Regions from separate parts of the Sinorhizobium numidicum genome, predicted to be linked through region 2. Evidence: riboswitches for the same ligand, from Rfam matches in the RefSeq annotation. Region 2 holds a riboswitch; each other region holds the start of a gene.
The links. Region 2 has a riboswitch for cobalamin ahead of PYH37_RS23790 (CbtB domain-containing protein). Riboswitches for the same ligand answer to the same signal wherever they lie in the genome.
Positions count from the first base shown of each region.

Region 1: it holds a riboswitch for cobalamin, as region 2 does, so the genes downstream of both, PYH37_RS15410 (aromatic ring-hydroxylating oxygenase subunit alpha) here and PYH37_RS23790 (CbtB domain-containing protein) in region 2, are expected to answer to the same signal.
Region 3: it holds a riboswitch for cobalamin, as region 2 does, so the genes downstream of both, cobU (bifunctional adenosylcobinamide kinase/adenosylcobinamide-phosphate guanylyltransferase) here and PYH37_RS23790 (CbtB domain-containing protein) in region 2, are expected to answer to the same signal.
Region 4: it holds a riboswitch for cobalamin, as region 2 does, so the genes downstream of both, PYH37_RS22160 (DUF1636 family protein) here and PYH37_RS23790 (CbtB domain-containing protein) in region 2, are expected to answer to the same signal.

Region 1 is NZ_CP120368.1:906,217-911,549, reverse strand. It holds gene PYH37_RS15425 (transporter) at 1-208, shown strand, start outside; gene PYH37_RS15420 (glycoside hydrolase family 25 protein) at 407-1,468, shown strand; gene PYH37_RS15415 (FAD-binding oxidoreductase) at 1,602-2,696, opposite strand; gene PYH37_RS15410 (aromatic ring-hydroxylating oxygenase subunit alpha) at 2,700-3,944, opposite strand; cobalamin riboswitch at 4,055-4,256, opposite strand; gene PYH37_RS15405 (DUF6656 family protein) at 4,556-5,155, shown strand; gene PYH37_RS15400 (L-threonylcarbamoyladenylate synthase) at 5,234-5,333, shown strand, end outside.
Region 2 is NZ_CP120368.1:2,630,399-2,635,731, forward strand. It holds gene PYH37_RS23785 (TetR/AcrR family transcriptional regulator) at 156-827, shown strand; cobalamin riboswitch at 907-1,278, shown strand; gene PYH37_RS23790 (CbtB domain-containing protein) at 1,322-1,498, shown strand; gene PYH37_RS23795 (CbtA family protein) at 1,670-2,518, shown strand; gene PYH37_RS23800 (ferric iron reductase) at 2,643-3,497, opposite strand; gene PYH37_RS23805 (glucoamylase family protein) at 3,517-4,824, opposite strand; gene PYH37_RS23810 (DUF1194 domain-containing protein) at 5,122-5,333, shown strand, end outside.
Region 3 is NZ_CP120368.1:2,200,780-2,206,112, reverse strand. It holds gene PYH37_RS21740 (CHASE2 domain-containing protein) at 1-908, shown strand, start outside; gene PYH37_RS21735 (FecR family protein) at 1,231-2,169, opposite strand; cobalamin riboswitch at 2,445-2,848, shown strand; gene cobU (bifunctional adenosylcobinamide kinase/adenosylcobinamide-phosphate guanylyltransferase) at 2,980-3,507, shown strand; gene cobW (cobalamin biosynthesis protein CobW) at 3,511-4,575, shown strand; gene cobN (cobaltochelatase subunit CobN) at 4,587-5,333, shown strand, end outside.
Region 4 is NZ_CP120368.1:2,285,584-2,290,916, forward strand. It holds gene PYH37_RS22150 (ABC transporter substrate-binding protein) at 144-1,091, opposite strand; gene PYH37_RS22155 (ABC transporter ATP-binding protein) at 1,088-1,933, opposite strand; gene PYH37_RS22160 (DUF1636 family protein) at 1,952-2,398, opposite strand; cobalamin riboswitch at 2,507-2,719, opposite strand; gene PYH37_RS22165 (SLC13 family permease) at 2,904-4,682, opposite strand; gene PYH37_RS22170 (hypothetical protein) at 5,017-5,292, shown strand.

The sequences.
Region 1 (5,333 bases), 1.7 Mb from region 2:
GATCTCCTCTGAGACCAACCGCCATCTCTACATCCTGTCGCTGATGACGGCGTTCCTGTTGCCGGCCACCCTGGTGACCGGTTTCTTCGGCATGAACACGGGCGCCCTGCCCTTCGCCGGCGGGAGCGGCACGCTCTATGCAGGGCTGTTCATTGCCCTTTCGATGGGACTTGCCTGGATGATCCTCAAGCGTATCGGCATCCTCTAGAAGTCGATGGAGCGGGCGGCGAAGCTGCCGGCCCGCGCACATAACGGACAAAACCGCCGGCGAGATCACAATCCAGAGCCGAACTCGACGGCTACTTTGCCGCCGCAGGTCTATGTACAGAAGCGGCCGTCTCGCGCAGGATCAGCACAGGGGCTGAGATTCACGACCTTTTAACCCTAATGTCGGCAATCTCAGAGAATGGAAAAGCGGGGACTCTCGATTTCGGGGATGATCTTGCGCCTGGCGGCCCTTGTGGGCCTGACCTTCGCGGCGGCGAGCGCACGCGCGAGTGACGTCGAGCCGTGGAAGCAGCGCCAGAACGCGATCATCGTCGACGCTTACGAGATGAACAGCATCGACTGGGAAGCGATGCTGAAGGATAAGCGGATTTCCGGCTTCATCGCAAAAGCCTCCGACGGCCTGCCGGAAAGCTTCACCTGCACCGGCGACCATGGCGGCGATACGGTCGCCCATTGCAAGACGATGTGGCGCAAATATGCGGTCAGCCGGGAACTCTACCAGACCCGCCGAATGATTGCCCGTTCTCACGGCCTGCTCTGGGGTGCATATCATTTGGCCCGGCCCGGCAACCCGGTCGATCAGGCCAATCACTTCCTCGACTACGCGGACCCGCGCGACGACGAGATGATGGTCCTCGACATCGAAGGTATCGATCCGGACAAATACATGTCTCTCGACGACGCGGCGATCTTCGCCGGCCATATCAAAGCGCGCACCGGCCGCTATCCGATCCTCTATACCAACCACATAACGGCGAAGCACATCGCCGCCAACCGGTTCAAGCATCGGCTGCTTTCGCGCCTTCCGCTCTGGTATGCGCGCTATAAACCCGATATCCGCAAGGTTTTTCCGCTGGGCAACTGGAACAGCTATGCGCTGTGGCAATTCTCGTCTGCGCATAATTGCGGCAAGAAACGCTGCCCCTACCGCGTGCCGGGCACACTCAACGACATTGACGTGAACGTCGCGGCCATGCCCGTCGCAGCACTGAAGGCTGTCTGGGCCAGCGGTACGCTGCTGCCGGAAAAACCGCCGGTCCTGACGGTTGTCGCCTCCGCCAAAGCCGGCGCCGCGCAAATGACGGGCGCCACCGCCGTCGCCTCCTTCGCGCAGCCATTGCTCATCAGCCGTGCCGGGGCCGAGAGCGGATCAGGCACCGGCGTCGACATGACGGTCACCGGCACCATCAGCGTGAAGGCGGCGGAGGCGCGCTTGCCCTATCAGACCGAGCGCCGCTAGAGCGCCGTGCGTTCAAGTGAACGCACAAAGGACGCTCTAGCACTCTAGATTCTAGAGCATCCCGCTTCCAGCGGTTCCGCTTGAAAGCGGGATGCTCTAGCGCCCGCGTTCCGCTCCGACTTTTAAAGCTCGATCAAGCTTCGATCTGCACATCGCTGACCGGCCGGGAACAGCAGGCGAGGATATAGCCTTCCTCGATCTCGTCATCGAGAATGCCGCCGTTGTGGGTCATCTCGACATCGCCGGAAATCTTCTTCACCCGGCACGTGCCGCAGATGCCCCCTTCGCAGGCGGCGCCGATCCTCACTCCATTGACGCGCGCCGTCTGAAGGATCGTCTGGCCCGGAACGGCTGTGACCTCCTTGCCGCTCATGGTGAAAGTCAACCGTGCGGCCTCGACCGGAGCGCCTGCGGCCGGCCCAGCGCGGACGGCAAGCTCCTCGGCGGCGGGTGCGGCCGCCGGCTGGAAGCTTTCCTGATGGTAACGCGCCATCTCGAAACCCGACGCCTTCAGCATTTCCCTCACACCTCGCATGAAGGGCTCGGGACCGCAGCAAAAGACGGTTCTCTCCAGGAAATCCGGCGCAAGCAGCGGCAGCTTCGTCGCATCGATGCGGCCGCGCAATCCGTGCCAACCGTGGCGTGCCTCGTGTCCCTCCACCAGAAAGCCGAGATTGAGCCGCGGCATCTGACGGGCGAGAACTTCAAGCTCGGATTTGAACAGAAGATCGTCCGGCCGTCTCGCGCAGGAAATGAAGGTAACATCCGTTTCCGGTGCGCAATCTCCCATCCAGCGCGTCATCGACATCATCGGGGTGATGCCGGAACCGGCCGAAACGAAAAGATATTTTTCGCCCGGATGGCGGACGAAGCTGAAATCGCCGAGCGGCCCGAGCGCTTTCAGCGTCATGCCCGGCTTCAGATTGTCGAACATCCAGCGCGTACCGACGCTGTCCGCCTGGGCCTTAACCGTGACGGCCACCGAGAGCGGACGCGAGGGCGAGGACGATAGAGTATAGGTGCGCATCACCGACTCCTCGCCGACGGGCAGTTCAAGCGTCACGAACTGTCCCGGCAGATAACGGAACCAGGCCGGTTTGTCGGACCGGAACGTGAAAGTCATCACATCCGCAGTCTCGGCAACCGTCGAAGTGCACTCAAGCATGTGCTGGCGATCGATCCAGGGATGCAGTTCATCGAAATGGCGGAAGGAGGCGGCCATTTCCATGGGTCATGCCACCCGCGAGAGAGGAGCGGCAGCGCCCTGAAGGCGGTTCTGCATGAAGTTCGAATACCATTCGACGAACTGCATCACGCCCCCCTCGTGCTCGGCCGAATAGGGACCGGGCTCATAAGCCGGCGAGCGGATGCCGAAGGCATTCTCCTCAACGATACGGCGGTCCTGATCGTTGGTTTCCGTCCAGACATGGGTGAGTTCCTCGATCGTGTAATCGACGCCTTCGATCGCATCCTTGTTGACCAGCCATTTGGTCGTGACCTCAGTCAATTCGGGCCCCAGCGGCAAGACGCGGAAGGTGATCGCGTGGTCGCCGAGCACGTGGTTCCAGGTCGTCGGGTAGTGGAAGAGAAGCAGCGTGCCGATCCGGCTCGCGTTGACGTCGGCGGAAAGCTGCTTACGGACGGCCTTCTCACCCGACATGGTGTAGCTCTCGGCGTCGTTGATCAACGGCATTCTCGTCGTGCGGAACTGGCCGGTCGGCGAGATCTTGAAAGCGCTTGGCAGCCCCGCTGCCTCGCATTGCGCCCAATGGGCGGCAATTTCCGGATCGTCCATCGAGGCCTGAACGCCGGTGACCGTCGGAGCCTCGGGGTACGTCCGGCAGAGCTCCGGATGGTTGGCGGCACAGTGGTAGCACTCGCGATTGTTCTCCCAGACGAGCTTCCAGTTGCCCTTCTCGACGATGGTGCTCTCGTAGGCGACCTTGGTTTCGCCAAGGCGATGCGGCGCGAGATAGCCTGCCGCCATGTCGCGGAAGGGCTGAAAATCCATGGGCTGGTCGGCGAGGCTGATGAAGATATATCCTCCAACGGTCTCGCAGTGCACCGGCTTCAGGCTGTGCTGGGCGGGGTCGAAGCCCTCGGGCATCTGCCGCGCGAAAAGCAGCCTGCCGTCGAGTTCGTAGGTCCATTGATGATAGGGACAGACGAGTTTGGCCGAAGAGCCCTTCTGCTGCGCGCAGACGCGCGAGCCGCGGTGGCGACAGGAGTTGTGCAGCGCCCGGATGGTCCCCTGCCGGTCGCGAACGACGACAATCGGATAGTCGCCGACCTGGACCGTAAAATAATTCCCGGCTCTTGGGATTTCGCAATCATGGCCGATGAAGAGCCAATCCTTGTACCAGATATGCTCCAGATCCTGGCGGTAATAGTCGGGGTCGATATAGAAAGCCCGGTCGAGGCTGTACCCGTTGCGGCGGCTTTTCAGCTTGCGCAGCATGTCGTTCTGAATGTCCATGTCCCATCCTCATTCGCCACGTTTCGGAGAGGCAGGACAGGAACCAAACGCCGGCGATGACGCCGGCGCGCCATGTGGTTCCGATCCGGCTGCCCGCCGCAACCAGTTACGGTTGATTTCGCTTCAAGGCTGGTTTCCGGGCTCTGGAGCAGTCCACGAAGGACCAGCCCGGCGCCTTCCCGGACCGATTTGTCCAGTGGCCTTGTGCCGAGGCTTTTTGCTCCACCACCGTTGCGGGGGCAGCGCCGGGATTTGACCGGCTTCCCAATTCTCCGCCCTCCCTAAGGCGGCACCTTGAGTGTGGGTATCTAAGCCGGCGGATAGCCTTGACAACTGCCGGTTCGCGACATCCGTTTCCAGAAAGACGACAGATATTCCGGCATCTGCGCGTCATGTAAGAAATGATATTTTCCATTTGTAAACAACGCGATAGCGGAAAACTTGAGCAATTGGCGATTTTTTCGGCAGCGCAGTCTCGGCTGCGAAAGAGGCTCGCCCTTTTGCGACACCCGCATCGAGCGCGCCCCGGCGGAAAACATTCATTAACCCTGATCACTTAGCATCCGCTAACGGATCAACCGTTTCACCGGCAGGGTGGCGCATTAACGTCGATGGCAAAGCTCAGATATTACGACGCGGCCGAAAGGGCACCCGCCCTGGCACCAAAGGCTGCAATCCATACCGAGTTCCTGAGGACGGGCCGCATCGATCGGCGCCGCCACTGGATAGCCGAGCAGCGGCGCTATCTGACACATGACGAAGTCGCGGAGCGGACCGGACGCAAACTGACGGCAGCCGGCGAGACGACCCACAAGCGGATCAACAGCTTCCATGCTTCGATCCGCTTTCCAAAGATGATCTTTCACCGGACGCTCGCCAACAGTCCTCACCTTGGTTACTGCCATGTGACCGGCGCCAGAACGCATCTGGCCCACTCGCGAGAGGTCACCTGGGCCTTCTACTTTGCGAACTTTTTCTCCGAGCTTGGTGACGAGACGCATTTCTTCGATCGAATACAGCCGGGCTATTCGCGCATGTATTTCGCCGTCGCCATCGAACCCGACGCCTATGATCGGCACATGGTCGTCAATCGCTACGTTCGCGGCAACGGACTGATCTTCCGCACACAGGATCCGATGATAGCGCTCAAGAACGTGCTGATGCTCGGCGCCGCAGACGAGGCGCTGCGCAAAATCATCCGCAACCTCTGACCAGCCCTCGCACGCAGAAAATCGTTCTGTTTTCGCGACACCTCCTTTAAGGAAGCGTCGGAAAGGAATGGAAACGCCATGGCCGAAATCATCGACACGCGCATCGAGCCGGATCGGGCGATCGAGAGAGCCTGCGCCATACTTTCCGAAGGCGAACCGGTCGCGATCCCGACGGAAA
Region 2 (5,333 bases):
ATCTTGCAGCTTGCTCTCACCGCCCGGTAGCAACGTGAACTTCCCAGACATCTCATCCTCCTCATCTCCACCGCAAAAATATGAGTGTTGCTCACATTACAAAATGTGATAAATCCTCATGTCTCAGCAGTCAAGTCAAAATGTGAGTGAGGCTCATGATTTCAGAAGCAACGCCGGCCACTGCTGCCAATGACGAAGCGCCAGCCCTCCGCCGCACGCCGAGCCAAAGGCGTAGCCGCGAACGGGTTGAACACATCCTCTCCTGCGCCACGGCGCTGATCGAGCAAAAAGGAAGCGATGCCATGCGCATGAGTGAGGTGGCCGAGATGGCCGGAATTTCCATCGGCTCGCTCTACCAGTACTTTCCCGACAAGGCGGCGATCATCCGCACGCTCGCCGAGCGCTACAACACGGCCTCCCGGGATTGTATCGCAACGGAACTCGCCAAGGTCACGAGCATCGCCGAACTGCGCGATGCCTTTGCCGCCCTTTTTGACATTTATTACGAGATGTTCCGGGCCGAGCCGGTGATGCGCGACATCTGGTCGGCGATGCAAGCTGACAAGATCCTGCGCGAGATCGAGCTCGCCGAGAGCCGGGCGAATGGGCGATTGCTCGCCGACGTCTGGGAACGGGTGGCACCCGGCACGCCGCGGGAGAAAATCGAAGATGCCGCTTTCCTCATCATGCATCTTGGCGAATGTACCATGCGGCTCGCCGTCTCGGTCGATCGTGCCGAAGGTGACCGCATCGTCGAAGCCTACAAGCGCATGGTTCTGCACAATTTTGCCTCGGGCGACATGCCCGACGATAAAAGCGTGGCATGAATTCGGGCGAGCAATGTCGGTAGAACCGGCTAGGCGCTTTTCCATAGCGGCTCGATTGACATGGATGAAAAGCAAACCTAATCATCGAAGATCGATTGGTTCCCGGGATGCGAACGCGTTTCGGGAGTAAACGGGAACGTGACGGATGGACCCAAGCTGGGCATCTCAATCACGGCCGACCCCGCGACTGTAGAGCGGCGTGAATTGCCGTTCCGGAGCGATCCGGAAGAAGCCACTGGGAGGAGAACCGCGAGACGTGGTTCGAACCTGGGAAGGCGAGGCAAGTTCCCTGGTGACTAGAGCGCCGCGCGTTCAAATGAACGCGCAAAGGACGCTCTAGCGCTCTGAATCTAGAGCATCTTTTCTGCCTTCAGTGGTTTCACTTGAAAGCAGGACACTCTAGGCACCTTACGCCGCGAGCCAGGAAACCTGCCAAGCGATGCGGGCATAAGCCCAAACCCGGGAAACATCCCATTGCCATCACGGAGGTTGTCATGGCTACGTCTACAGTTTCGAGCATTCCGCTGTCCCTCAGCGATCGTCTGACCGCAGGCCTCATCGCTCTGATGATCGGTGCCTTCCTCGTCTTCGGCGCCGGCTTGGCGAATTCGGCCGTCCTGCACGATACCGCGCACGACACCCGACATTCCTACGGCTTCCCCTGCCACTAAATGATGGCTTGGAACGCTCACGCGTTCCGCATCGAAGTGGACGACCGCCCGGCGGACGGAGTACGCGTGCGTGCCATCTGGCACGTCCGCGGCCGCAGCGCATATTCCACGTCCATGGAATGCTCCGGCCGCCCCGCGGCGCGCCGTGCGCCGAACTGAGGGATATAGACAATGATCGTCAAAACACTTCTGGCCGCCATCGTGGCCGGGCTGATCGCCGGCGTCTTCATGACCGCCGCGCAGGAACTGCGCGTTACGCCATTGATCCTGCATGCGGAGCAATATGAGGGTGAGGCTCCGGCGGCGACTGACCAGCCGGTGGGCGAGCAGCCTGCCGCCGCCGCCCACGATCAGCATTCTTTCCTGAACCTGGAGCGGGACGCGGTCGGAAAACAGCCTAACGCTTCTCCTCATGCTACTCCGAACGGCACCTCGCCGCTCGGCACGATCTTCTCGGCACTCTCGCCTATTTCGCCGGCCTATGCCCATGAGCATGGGGGCGAACACGAGGAAGGCGGCATCATGTTCGGCATGAGCCGCTTCTCCGGCACGCTGCTTGCCAATCTGGTGACCGGTGCGGGCTTTTCGCTGCTTCTTGCCGGCATCAGCCTCGTCATCGGCTACCCGATAACGCTCGCGAACGGTGCGCTCTGGGGCGCCTTCGGCTGGCTTGCCGTCCACATGCTGCCGGCGGTCGGCCTGCCGCCGGAATTGCCCGGCTTCCCCGCCGCCGAACTTGGCGACCGCCAGCTCTGGTGGGCGGCGACCGTGCTGCTTTCAGCGGCAGGGCTCTATCTGCTGGCACTGCGCCCCGGAATCCTCGCCAAGGTCGTAGGGCTCGTCCTGATCGCAGCGCCGCAGGCCTATGGTGCGCCGCAGCCGCTCGACATTTCCAGCAACGTTCCGGCCGTCCTCGGCGCCGAATTTGCCGTCGCCGCACTGGCGACCACGCTCGCCTTCTGGATCGTGCTCGGTGTTGTCTCCGGTTTTATCAACGATTGGTTCCTTAAGACGCGTTAAGCGCCCTCTCCCGCTCGCGGGCGAGGGGTCAGGAACTCGCCGCTTGTCCTTCTCCCGCAGGCGGGAGAAGGTCTCGGCAGCGGATGAAGGGCAATCCACGGGTGGAGAACGCTTCGTTCACCCGCTATTCCCGTGCCGTTTCACGCAAATGCGCCCGCAGCCGCTCGCGTCGTATTTCCGGCCTGAGCAACACGCAGCTATCGCAATAGCTGCCGGCATCAGTGCGATAGTACAGGCAGCAGCCGCCCCGCATTCTGTAGGTCTGGGAAAGCGCCCTCTCACCGTCATTGCAAGGCACGGCGGCATCGATCTCTTCATAATGGAGTTCCCGCGTAAACAACGGCGAGCCTTGGTGCTTGACGATCGCGAGGGCGTGAGCAATAGCCTCCGCCTCTTTCCCCTGACGTCGCCCAATCTCCAGAAAAGCACCCGCCAGACTGTCTGCCGCAAGCCGCCACTGCGCGCGGACTGATAGGCCGCAGCGCCGGCTCAACAGCGTAATCACCGGTTTCAACTGCGCAACGAAAACATCCCGGAAACGGCTGCCGGCCTCCTCCGGCCGGGCACCGGCCGCAATCTGCGGCAGTTCGACAAGAAAATGAAATCGGCTCGCCTCGAGCGTCCGCTCGCCCACGGGGCGCAAATAGCTTTCAAAGCGCAGCCCCGCCAATTCAGGCACCAGACCCGTGGCGAGAAAGACCGTTACAGTCACCAGGCTGAGCTGGTGACTGTAAAAAGCGATCAGATGCGCCGCCCGCACTTTGTCGTCCATGCCGGAGGCGAAACGGTTCTGATAGGCGAGGCAAGCCTCCACGCTGGCGGACGCATCCCTCCAGAACGCCGTTGCTGGAATGAATTTGGCAGCGGAAGCATCCGATGAACAGGCGACCTCCGGAAATGCAGCGGCAAGCCATTCGATGGCCGCCGCGGCGTCCTCGCCGCTTGCCGCGCTGCTCGCCCTCCCTTGCCGTTGCTGCACGTGTCGGACCCCTCGGCTATCAGAAAACGCTGGCGGAGAGCCAGCCGCCCTCGAAGCCTGCCTTGCGCAGCCCATAGCGGAAAGCCGGAATGCTGGATGTGAGGTCCCAAAGCAAGCCGCTTCGCCAGTTTTCGATCATTATCACCGAGAGCCCCTGGTCAAGCCCGACGACGCTGTCGTCCACCCATCCCTCGGCGCCTTCACTCGGCAGGCTCGGATTGAAGCCTCCGGGGAGACGGTCGTCATTGAGCAACGCCGGATAGTGCGCCAGGAGATGGGAAAGGCCGCTCAGGCAGGCATCCGGATCGAACGGCAAGCCGGCGAGCGATGCCCAGGGAACGAGCGTTCCGTCGTCGGCGCCGAAGGGCGCACCGCGGGCCGCATAGCCCAGCAATTTTTGCCATCGTCCGTCGCGAAGCTGCAACCAGCCCTTCGGCGCATGGCAGGCGCTGAAGCCCCAGAGATCGCGGCAATAGCCGGCGAAACCGTGGGGGTTCTCCTGCGCATATGCGCGCTGAAGGGCGATCGCCCGGCGCGTGTTCTCGAAATAGTCGCTCGCCACCCTGCGCATCCCGGCATCGCGAAGAGCGCGGAAATCGATCCATGCGTGGGGGAAAAGATGGATGAACAGCGCGCCGGCGTGAAGGTGCGGCATGCCGTCGAGCGTCAGCCATTCATGGGCGGCCGTAGAGGCTTCATAGGTCTCCGGCTCGATCGGATAGCTCGGCGAGCCGAGCGCCAGCACATAGAGTAGCAGCGCCTCGCTATAGCCGCACCACCGGTGCTTCAGGAAGCGGCCGGGCGGCCTCCATCCCATCGTCAGCGTATCGCCGCGATTGAGCGCCCAGGACCAATCCGCCCTTCCGTAGAGCCGCTCTGCAAGGCTCCGGATCTCCGCCTCGGCCTTCCCGCTTCCCGCAAAGTAGGCCGCAGCCGTCAGGACGCCGGCGAAGAGGAGCGCGCTGTCGATGGTCGAAAGCTCGCTGCGCCAAGTCCGCTCTCCGGTTCGCATATCGAGGAAATGATAGTAGAAGCCGCGATAGCCGGTTGCACGCGCGTCGCTCGCCTGCCTGCTGCTCTCGAAGAAACGCAGGGTCGTCAGCACCCGCCGTGCCGCTTCGGCTCGTCCGATCCAGCCGCGCTCCACCGCGACCGGATAACAGGAGAGACCGAAGCCCGTCGCGGCGATGCTCGACGGCGAAGCTCGCCGCGACGTATCGGCCACGAGCCCGGTCCTCTGGTCTGAATATCGAAGGAAATAGCCGAACGCGGCGCGTTGCAGCCGGTCTACACGTGCGAAATACGAATTCGGCGTGGCGTGAACCATATCGGCGTTCTGTTCGGTGACCGTGGTCACATTGGGGCGGCACCCGCCCTACAGCGCCGTGCGTCCTTTCAGACGCACGAAGATCGTGTAGCACTTTGAATTGCTGCATGGAACGCATTGGCTTGGGTGATCACCGAATATTGTAAGTTTGCTCCGCCGCAACAGTCGCCGATTGCTGATCCTGTGGTACATTCCTCTATGGCACTGATCCCAACGCCAAGTTCGATTTTCGCGAAGCGATACTCGGTAAGAGGGACAGAGCGTCCTGACGCTAAATCATGATGATTGGCTGACGCGATGTTGAACACGCTGGCATTGATCCTGGCTCTCAGTGGAAGCCCTATACAATCGGCGTTGCCCGCGGATGTCGACGTGGAACTGGTGCTGGCGGTCGACATGTCCGGATCGATGGACATGGAAGAGGCGCGCGTGCAGCGCTCCGGCTATCTGCAGGCGCTGAGGCACCCGGATTTCATCAACGCCGTCAAGGGCGGGTATCTCGGACGCAT
Region 3 (5,333 bases), 430 kb from region 2:
CCGACCGGGAGCGCCGCGTGGTCCGGAGAGCCTTCGGCCAGTATCTGTCGCCATCGCTGCTCTATCGCATCGAGCATACGCATGACGCCCTGCGCCTGGGGGGCGACGATCGCGAGCTGACGATCATGTTCGTCGATGTCCGCAATTTCACCGCCATCAGCGAGCGTCTGGCGCCAACCGAGGTTGTCGGTTTCCTGAACACGCTACTCGATGCGTTGAGCCGCCACGTGATTGCGAACGAGGGCACGCTCGACAAGTTCATCGGCGATTCGATCATGGCGTTCTGGAATGCCCCAATCGATGTCGCAGACCACGCCGGCAAGGCTGTCCGCGCGGCGTTGGCGATGCGCGAGACGCTTGCCCGGCTCAACGACAGCGATGCCTTCGGTTTCGGAAGTGCGCACAGGGTAGGGATCGGCATTGGCATCCATACGGGACTTGCCTGCGTCGGCAACATGGGCGCCGAGACGCATTTCAACTATTCGGCCGTCGGCGACGCGGTCAACGTCGCTGCACGGATCGAGTCCGCGTGCAAGGACGTGGGCTTCGACGTCCTCGTTTCGGAGAGCACGGCAAAATTGCTTGCTGATTGCGCGTTGCTCGACGCCGGGGCGCTGGGCCTCAAGGGCAAGAGTACGCTAACCAGGCTCTTCGCGGTCGTCGGCGACGAGCGTCTCGCAACCTCCGCCGAATTTGTCGAGCTGCGGCACATACACGGGCAACTGACCGACGCATTGCGTTCGCGCTCGCCGAGAAGCCGCCAGATCGTGAGCGCGGCAAAGCTGAAGGCGGCTGGGCTGACGGTTGGACTGGCGGCAGGGTTGCCGGACTTCTACCGCCGGATTTCCCGCAGGGCCGACCATTTTGCCGACGAGCCTGAGCGGAAGGCCGGCACGTCCGCGAAGTGACCGCACCGCAGGCAAAAGCCTCACTGCGGTGTCATCGAGAGCAGCAGGGCACGAGAGCCTTTCATGGCTGAATGGAAACAATTCTGTTGGCTTAAGCGGAGTGGAATGTTTGCTCGGCTGGCGCGTGGCGTAGCCAAAGCATACGGCCAAGCCAGCCGAGCAAACAGGCCGCCCGCTTCAGGCAACCCGAAGGGCCGGGCATCTTTCCGCCAGGATCCGAGGCGATCGCCTCGGCCGTACGTCTGTGCACGGCACTCGGCAATCGCCTCTGCCTGACGAAAATCTGCTCCGGCAGAATGTTTCCATTCAGCCATGAAAGGCTCTAGCCCCTGCTGTCGTCGTGCGGCCGATCCTCGTTGTCGTCAGCTCGCTTCCCATCATCGTGCGGCTTGTCCCCGGGCTTGTCCGGCCTATCCGGCTTATCTGGCCTATCTGGCTTATCTGGCCTGTCTGGCCTATCTGGCCTATCCGGTCGGTCCGGCTTGTCGGGCTTATGGGGCTTGTCCGGCTTCGGCGGCTTCTCCGGCGTGGGGCTGATTTCGCGGACACGCGAAGGAGGAGCTGGTGGGGGCTTGACTTCCAATGCCGCCGCAAGACCACAGCTGCCGCCGATGTTTCCGAACCCGCCCGAAAGCTTTTGACTGCCGGAGAGAAAGGGCAGGGCATTCTGATTGCCGAGCGTCCTGAGAACACCTCTATTGACCCGGCGAGTATCGGTCAGGCTGCCATTGGGCTTGGCGACCACGCAATCGCAGCGTCGCGTCAGTTGCTGGCAGCCGCCAGGCCCGCAGAACTGGGCCGCTCCGCTCAGCAGCACGACCGCTGTCGTACCATCGCCGCCGACGTAAAAGTCGAACACGGTTCCTCGCACGCCAATCGTTCCGGCGGGCGTCAGGATCTCATAAGCCGTGTGTTTCGAGTTTCCGCTGATCCAGCGAAAGGTGCCCTTCGCGGCCATGACCGTAAGCTTCTGCAACGATCTGGAATCGTCGAAGACGAACTTGTCGATAACAATGGAAGAGCCCCACCCGACCGCGAGCTTGGTGCCGTCGCGAAACACGAATTGCCCGAGCCCGGATTTCGACGTGCGAATCCGTTCATCCCGGTGAACCGGGGACTTGACCGCCAGCGGTCCGCTCGCGCCGGTAACTTCGGTCTTGATCCGGATCGCCTCGCCGACCCTTTCGGCGGCCTGTGTCGGTATGAAACCGTAAAGCGCGACGCATAGCGTAGCGATTGCGGTACGACGTAAATACGACATCGCACCCTCCTCGATGATCCTCTGGCGAAAGCCATCCAGGATCATGAACATGATCGATTCTTCAGTTGGAGCGGGATGCGGCAGTATATGGGCGTCGCGCTCCAAGCGCTCAGTCTTACCATGCGGCAGCGATGGCTGTCTTCTCATCCGTTTGGGCGAGGACATGGCGCGCCAATGCCGCAGGTTGTGGCTCAGGCCGCTCTTTAAGCCGCTTTGCCGCAATTCGCTCGCGGTGTGTCGCACGCCATCGATTGACTTTGCCCGTCCCGCTTCATAATTAACGCTCAATGGATGGTTCCCCTGCGCCGGAGCGGAGCGGGGGAGTAAATGGGAATGCGACGGGGCGGACCCACACCGGGCACCCTTATCGCAGCCGACCCCGCGACTGTAGAACGGTCAGGGTTCGCCATCGGCCACGCCATTCTTCCTTCGATGAACTGCATGGGGCAGTTTCACGCGGGATGGGTGACGTGCCGGAAAAGCCACTGGCGTGGCATCATGGTCAGCCGGGCTGGACGCCTCTTCTTCTACGAATCGTCCGCCTTTCATGATGCTAGACAAGCGCCGGGAAGGTGAGGCGGACCCGTTCGGCCTGGCATTGGTGAGCGATTCTTGCGCCCGTAATGCCTCAGCCCGTGACGCCGTGAGCCAGGAGACCTGCCATCCGTCAGGGCATTCCGCCCGAGGGGATCCGTCCCCAATGCCAGCACGGAGGTTGTCGTGGCTTATCAGTTCTTCTCCGGGCGCTCTTTGCACGCGCCCGTTCCCCCTTGCTATTGCGGTTTGAGTTCGTCGGACTGAAGCCGGGCCATGATCATTCCCAATACCGGACCGGTTCTCGTGCTCGGCGGCGCCCGCTCCGGCAAGTCCTCCTTTGCGGAAAAGCTCGTCGAGGCCTCCGGGCTGCCGATGCATTACGTCGCGACCGGCCGCGCCTTCGATGACGAGATGCGCGAGCGCATCGGCCGTCATCAGGCCGCGCGGCAGGGCAAGGGCTGGACGACGCATGAGGAGCCGCTCGATCTCGTCGGGGCGCTCCGCCACATCGACGATCCGGCGCGCGCGATCCTCATCGATTGTCTGACGCTCTGGGTCACGAACCTGATGATGGAAGAGCGGGACATGGCGGCCGAATTCGCGGCGCTCGCCGCCTTTCTCTCCGACGCTCGGGCGCGGCTCATTCTCGTTTCCAATGAGGTCGGCCTCGGCATCGTGCCGGAGAACCGCATGGCGCGGGACTTTCGCGACCACGCCGGCCGGCTCCACCAGATTGTGGCGGAGAAATCCGCCGAAGTTTACTTTGTCGCGGCCGGATTGCCGCTGAAAATGAAGGGTTGATCCATGACACTCGCCAAGCCCCACCAGGGCAAGATTCCGGCAACCGTCATCACCGGGTTCCTCGGTGCCGGCAAGACGACGATGATCCGCAATCTGCTGCAGAATGCCGATGGCAAGCGCATCGCGCTGATCATCAACGAATTCGGCGATCTCGGCGTCGATGGCGACGTGCTGAAGGGGTGCGGCGCGGAGGCCTGCTCGGAGGAAGACATCATCGAACTTACCAATGGCTGCATCTGCTGCACCGTTGCCGATGACTTCATCCCGACCATGACAAAGCTGCTGGAGCGCGAGAACCGTCCGGATCATATTGTCATCGAGACCTCTGGCCTCGCTCTGCCGCAGCCACTGGTCGCCGCCTTCAACTGGCCGGATATCCGCAGCGAAGTGACCGTCGACGGCGTCGTGACGGTCGTCGACAGCGCCGCCGTCGCCGCCGGGCGCTTTGCCGACGACCACGACAGGGTCGATGCGCTGCGCGTCAATGACGAGAACCTCGACCATGAAAGTCCGCTCGAGGAGCTCTTCGAAGACCAGCTCACCGCGGCCGATCTCATCGTTCTCAACAAGACGGATCTCATCGACGCGTCTGGCCTTCAGTCCGTGCGCGAGGAGGTCGCGTCCCGCATCAGCCGGAAGCCGACGATGATCGAGGCGAGGAACGGCGAGGTGGCGGCGGCCATCCTGCTCGGCCTTGGGGTCGGCACGGAAGGCGAGATCGCCAACCGCAAATCGCATCACGAGATGGAGCACGAGGCAGGCGAGGAGCACGATCACGACGAGTTCGACAGCTTCGTCGTCGAGCTTGGCCCGATCGCCGAGCCGGCTGTCTTCATCGACCAGCTGAAGGGCATCATCGCCGAGCACGACGTACTACGCCTCAAGGGCTTCGCCGAGGTGCCAGGCAAACCGATGCGCCTGCTGATCCAGGCAGTTGGCAGCCGCATCGACCAATATTTCGACCGTGCTTGGACCTCCGGAGAGATGCGCGGCACACGCCTCGTCGTCATCGGCCTGCATGACATGAACGAGACAGCCGTGCGCGCCGCGATTTCGGCGCTCGTCTGATCGGATAGAAGATGCATCTGCTTCTCGCCCAGAAAGGAACGATCGCCGACGGAAACGAGGCAATCGATCTCGGGCAAAGCCCGGCTGACATCCTGTTCCTGTCGGCCGCCGATACGGAGCTTGCCTCGATTGCCGCCGCCCATCGGCAGCGGCCGGGGGCGAGAAGTCTGCGCATCGCCAGCTTGATGAGCCTCATGCATCCGATGTCGGTCGACACTTATGTCGAGCGGACGGCGCGCCATGCCAAGCTGATCGTCGTACGTCCGCTCGGCGGCGCCAGCTATTTCCGTTACGTGCTCGAGGCGTTGCATGCGGCGGCCGTCACCAACAAATTCCAGATCGCGGTTCTGCCCGGCGACGACAAGCCGGATCCCGGGCTTGCCCCCTTTTCCACGGTACCGCCGGAGGACCGTCAACGCCTCTGGGCCTATTTCACCGAAGGCGGCGCCGACAATGCGGGCCTGTTTCTCGACTATGCCGAGGCACTGATTACCGGCGGCGAAAAGCCCGAGCCGGCGCGGCCGCTGCTGAAGGCCGGGATATGGTGGCCGGGGCGGGGCGTGATTGATATCGGCGCGTGGATGCGCCTTGCGAGCGGCGGTGAGAAAATACCCCCCTCGGCCCTGCCGGGCATCTCCCCCACACGGGGGGAGAACACGGAGGCAAGTGCTCGCTCCTTAACGGCAGTCGAATTGCAGGCAAGCCCCTCAGAAGCTGATGGCTCTGTCATTTCCAACGGAAATCAGGGAACGAGCGGC
Region 4 (5,333 bases), 340 kb from region 2:
AAGCGCCGCACCAGTGATGTGACGACTTGTGATGAAAAATTAGAACTTTATGCCGCCTTCCTAATCTATTGTGTGAGAAGTGGCGTGATGGAAAGTCGGCATGTGGATGTTCGGCGGCGTTGTTCCGCTTGCCGCTGCCGCACTCACATCACTTCTGCATGAAAACTCTTCGCCAGCCGCTCGATGGCGTCGACGTTGCGCGGACCCGGCGTCGCCTCGACGTAGTCGAGTACGACGAAGCGATCGTTCTTCACCGCCTCGATGGTCTTGAAAGCCGGATTGTTCTTCATGAAGGCGATCTTCTGCTCGGCCGTCACTTCGCCGTAGTTGACGATGACGACGACCTCCGGATCGCGGTCGATCACCGGCTCCCAGGAAATCTCCGTCCAGCTCTTCTCGACGTCGTCCATGATATTGTTGCCGCCGGCCGCCTCGATCATCGCTGTTGGAATGCCGTAGCGACCCGAAGTGAACGGCTTTTCCTCACCCGAGTCGTAGACGAAGACCCGGGTCGGGCGCCGAGCGTCCTTGATCTTTCCGGTAATCTCGGCGAGTTGCCGGCGATAGCCCTCGACCAAGTCCTCCGCCCTCTCCTCCACGCCGAAGATGCGGCCGAGGTTCAGCAGATCGACGAACATGTCCTCCATCGTCGGCTTGCCCTTCGACATTATGTGGATGCAGCTCTCCGTAAGCTCATAGACCTTGATGCCGAAAGGCGACAGCGTCTCCGGCGTCACCTCCCCACCGACCTTCATGCCGTAGTTCCAGCCGGCAAAGAGGAAGTCGGCATCGGCGTTCAGGAGCACCTCCTTGGTCGGATATTTTTCCGCAAGCTCCGGCAGTTCCTTGACGCCCTCGCGCAGACGCTCGTCGAGCGTCTTCCAGCCGGAAACGCCGGTATAGCCGACCATGCGGTCCTCGAGCTTGAGCGCCAGCATCATTTCCGTGAGATTGACGTCGTTGGAAACCGCCCGCTGAGGTGCGGCGTCGAAGGTAACGTCGCGGTTGCAGCTCTTGACGGTGACGGGGTAGGCAAACGCCGGCGCGGCGCCAAGGAGAATGGCGCAGCCCGCGAGAAAAATTCTGTTCATCGGATGTCTCCTGTGGAGCGAAAGAGGGAAATTCGAGAGCTGGATGCCTCGGCGGGCGGAAGCGAGAAGGAAAAGCGGGAAGCATAGCCTTCGGCGGCCGCATGTGCCGTCGCGTGAACGCCGAAGGCGGTGGAAAGGGCCGATGGCCGCAGCACCTCTTCGGGGCTCCCGAATGCAGCGAGCCGACCTTCCGTGATGATCGCGACATCGGTCGCGAACTCGGCCGCGAGATTGATGTCGTGGAGCGTCGTGACAATGGTGAGCTTCAGCCTCTTCAGGAGCTCGATAATTTCGAGCTGATGGCGGATGTCGAGATGGTTGGTCGGTTCGTCCAGAACGATGATGCGCGGCTCCTGCGCCAACGCTCGGGCGATCAGCACCCGCTGCTTTTCGCCGCCCGAAAGAGTGGCGAATTGGCGCCTGGCGAGATGCGCGAGATCGAGATGATCGAGCGCGTGCGCCACCTGGTTCCGATCCCGTTCCGTCCAGCCGCGCATGCCCTCGCGCCGTGGGATGCGGCCCATCATCACCACATCGCGTACGCTGAAGGGAAAATCGCCGGGCATCTCCTGCAGGACGACGGCGATGGTCTTTGCCGCCTCGCGCGCCGTCATCGCCCAGAGATCGACGCCATCCACCTCGATCCGACCGGCAATCGGCTGCACCGCGCGATAGAGGCAGCGGAGCAAGGAGGTCTTGCCGGCGCCGTTCGGGCCGATAATCGCAAGCCGGCTGCCCGGCCCGATGGAAAAGCCGATATTGCGGACCAGCCGCAGGCCCGGACGCGGCCCCCATTCCAGTCCCTCGACGCTGAGTGCCGCGCCTTGCTCAACGCAGCTCATGAGACACCCTCCCCGCCGTCACTGGAACCATCCCACGCTCTCCTCGGAAACGAGGAGCGCCGCAGGAGTGCGGGCGAGCGTGTTGCCGGTGAGACCGGCGCAAAAAAACGGGTTAGCAGCCGCATCCCGCTCCAATGTAGAAGGATCTGCTGCATGCATTATGCCGCCGCCGCCTTCGGCGTGGGCGGCGGCAAAGCTGACGAGATCGTCGACATCCTCTTCCGGCGCGATGTCACCGAAGAGGTAGGTCGCCTTGGCGGTTGCCTGGAAGGCGATCGTGCAAGGCCGCGTGCAGCCGGCCATGCACACCGTGCCGGCGATGGAAAAATCCTCGCCGAGCGGCTGGCCGAGTGCCGAAACGCTGCGGTTCAACAGCGCCAGCAGTTCGGCGCCGAGCCGGCAAGGCCCGCCGGTGAAGCGGCAATCGGTCGATACGGTTATCTTGTGCTGTCGGAAATTCGCCATGTCTGTTCTCCGCCGGATTGGGCCGGAGAGAAAATGGCGAAGATGCAGTGAAGCGGTCGCCCGCTGTGCCTGAGCCAGTTCTTTTCCATCGGAACACCCCGTCCGTTGTGGTTGATCGGTTCGATGGCAGGTCTCCTGGCTCGCGGGTCGCTGCGCATCCACGTCTTCCCGGCTTTTCGCCAGTGACATGGTGTGAATGCGCTTTCCGCTCACAGTTGCGGGGGCAGCCACGGTTTCGGCCCCTTCTGGGTCGTCCTCACCGTGTTCCCTTTTCAGCCACTGCCGAGTCACGGCAGCAGCACCATCGCACTCTTGGTGGCACGAATCGCCGCACGAGGCAACGGGTGGAAGGGAGGCGGATGCGGATATCAACACGGTTGGCCCCGGCAACAATTTGCGATGCGTGATCGTTGTTATAAAATAACATTACGTGCGGCAAGAAAAATTTGGCTGGAAGCTCCCGTATTCGCGGTGGGGATGCCTCGCCGCGATACTGCCGCCCGACTCAGCGCACCAATGGCCATACCCACATCAGCATCGGCACGGCGACGAGCACGATCACGATCGAGAGCGGCAGGCCGAGACGTGGATAGTCGCTGAAGCGATAGCCGCCGGGGCCCATTACCAGCGTGTTGCACTGGTGGCCGATCGGGGTGAGGAAATCGGAGCCGGCGCCGATTGCCACCGCCATCAGGAAGGCGTCCGGGCTATAGTTGAGGGCCGTCGCGAAGCTTGCGGCGATCGGCGCCATGACGAGCACCGTGGCCGCATTGTTGAGGAAGGGTGTGACGGCCATGGCGGCAATGAGGATAAGGGCGAGTGCGCCGGCCGGCGGCAGGCCCGAGGCCACACCGCTGAGCCAGCCGGCGATGAGATCCGATCCACCGGTTGTGCGCAGCGTATCGCTGACCGGGATCAGCGCCGCCAGCATCACGAGGATCGGCCCATCGACAGCGCGGTAGACGTCGCGCAGTGGAATGACGCGGAAGACCACCATGGCGAGCGCGGCCGCAAAAAAGGCGACCGGCACCGGCACGACGCCGACGGCCGTCGCGCCCATGGCCGCCGCTAGAACGAGGATCGGCACGGTCGCATAGCGGATGGTGCCTAGCAGGATTTCCCGTTGGGCCAACGGCAGACAGCCGAAATCCTGGAGGAACGACGGCAATTCCCGGCGCGTTCCCTGCAGCACGACGATATCGCCGGCCCGCAGCCTTATGCTGCCGAGGCGCTGCTTCAGCCGCTCGCCCTGGCGGCTGACGGCAAGCAGGTTGACGTTGTGCCTGTTGAAGAGCGCGAGACGCTGCGCCGACATGCCGATGAGCGGCGAGCCGCTGGCGATCACCGCCTCGATCGCCTCGATCTCGACACGCGCCTTGTCGTTCGGCGTTGGCGAACGATCGCCGGAGATCTTCAGCTTCGCCTGGGAAACGATGCGGTCGAGCGCCGCCGGCCCACCTTCGAGCAGCAGGATATCGTCGGCTTCGATCGCTATGTCGGGCAGCGGCGCCAGATGCGTGCCGCGGCGGAATATGGCAATGACGACCGCGCCCCCGTCGCCGAGCTTGACCAGGCTGCCCAGCGGCTTGCCGATTGCCGGAGAACCGGCCGGGACCACCGCCTCGGAGGTGTAGTCGGTGATCTCGATCGCGTCATGCACTGCGGCCTGCTGGCTCTTGCGCTCCGGCACAAGCCGGTAGGCGAAAAGCAGAAACACCGCGCCGACCAGCGCCAGCGACGCGCCGACCGGCGTGAAGTCGAACATGGTGAAGCTCTCGCCGGTCAGATCCGCGCGCATCCGCGACACGACGACGTTCGGCGAGGTGCCGACCTGCGTCATCAGCCCGCCGATGAGCGCGCCGAAGGCCATAGGCATCAGAAACACCGAAGGCTGCACATTCGAGCGCCGGGCGAACTGAAAGGCAACCGGAATCATGATCGCGAGCGCCCCAATATTCTTGATGAACGCGGAAAGCACGGTGACGGTGACGACGAGAAGCGCGAGTTGCGCCCGCACCGATTGCAGGTTCGGCAGGAAACGCTGGATCGCCGCATCGACGACGCCCGAACGCGCAACGCCGGCGCTAACGATGAGCGCGCTGCCAACGATGATGACGATATCGTCGCTGAACCCGTCGAAAGCGCGATCGAAGGGTACGATACCGACGGCCACCGAAAGCATCAGCGCCGAACAGGCGACAACGTCATAGCGGAAGCGGTCCCATATGAAGAAGACCATCATCGTGCCGAGAACAAGAAATGAAAGGGACTGTTCGGCGGTCATAGGCGGTACCCAAAGCACTGACTGGTCGGAACCTTTTACAAACGAACCCGCGCAGCCGCCACCGAACCAAACGCGCACGCAGTCGGACGGTTCGCGCGCCGTTCATAGAGATCGGCGAGCCCAGCTACTACATCCTTCAAAGCACCCCGGGGAATCAACCAAAATATCAGTAAATCGCCGGCCAGCCGGCATGCATCACCAAGAAATTGCACCGGAGCTGGTCGTTCCTATGATCGTTGCCGGATAAAGAATAAGATGATGCGGCAGTTGATGTGCAACGACCGGTCCAGCGCAACGAGATGGGGCGCTGTGCCGATGCTCAGGAACATTCGCCATGAAGATCGCCCTGCTCGCCATTTGTGCAGCCCTTTTAAGCGCCTGCAGCTCGACAGTGGTCGGCTATGGCAGCCAACTGGAACCGATTCCAGGCAGCATCACTTACGGCGGCCAGCCGCGCACGAGACTGACCAAGGCGCCGGTCGGCAGCATTGTGCCCCACCAGTTCTTCGATAATTTCGGCCATCGCGTCTATGAAACCTACATTATCGAGCCGGACCGCTCGCTGCGGCTGACGAGCCGTCGCATCGATTACGAAGTCTTCAACGACTGATCGATTTCGAGTGACGCTCGAAGAAAATCGTAGAGGAGCAT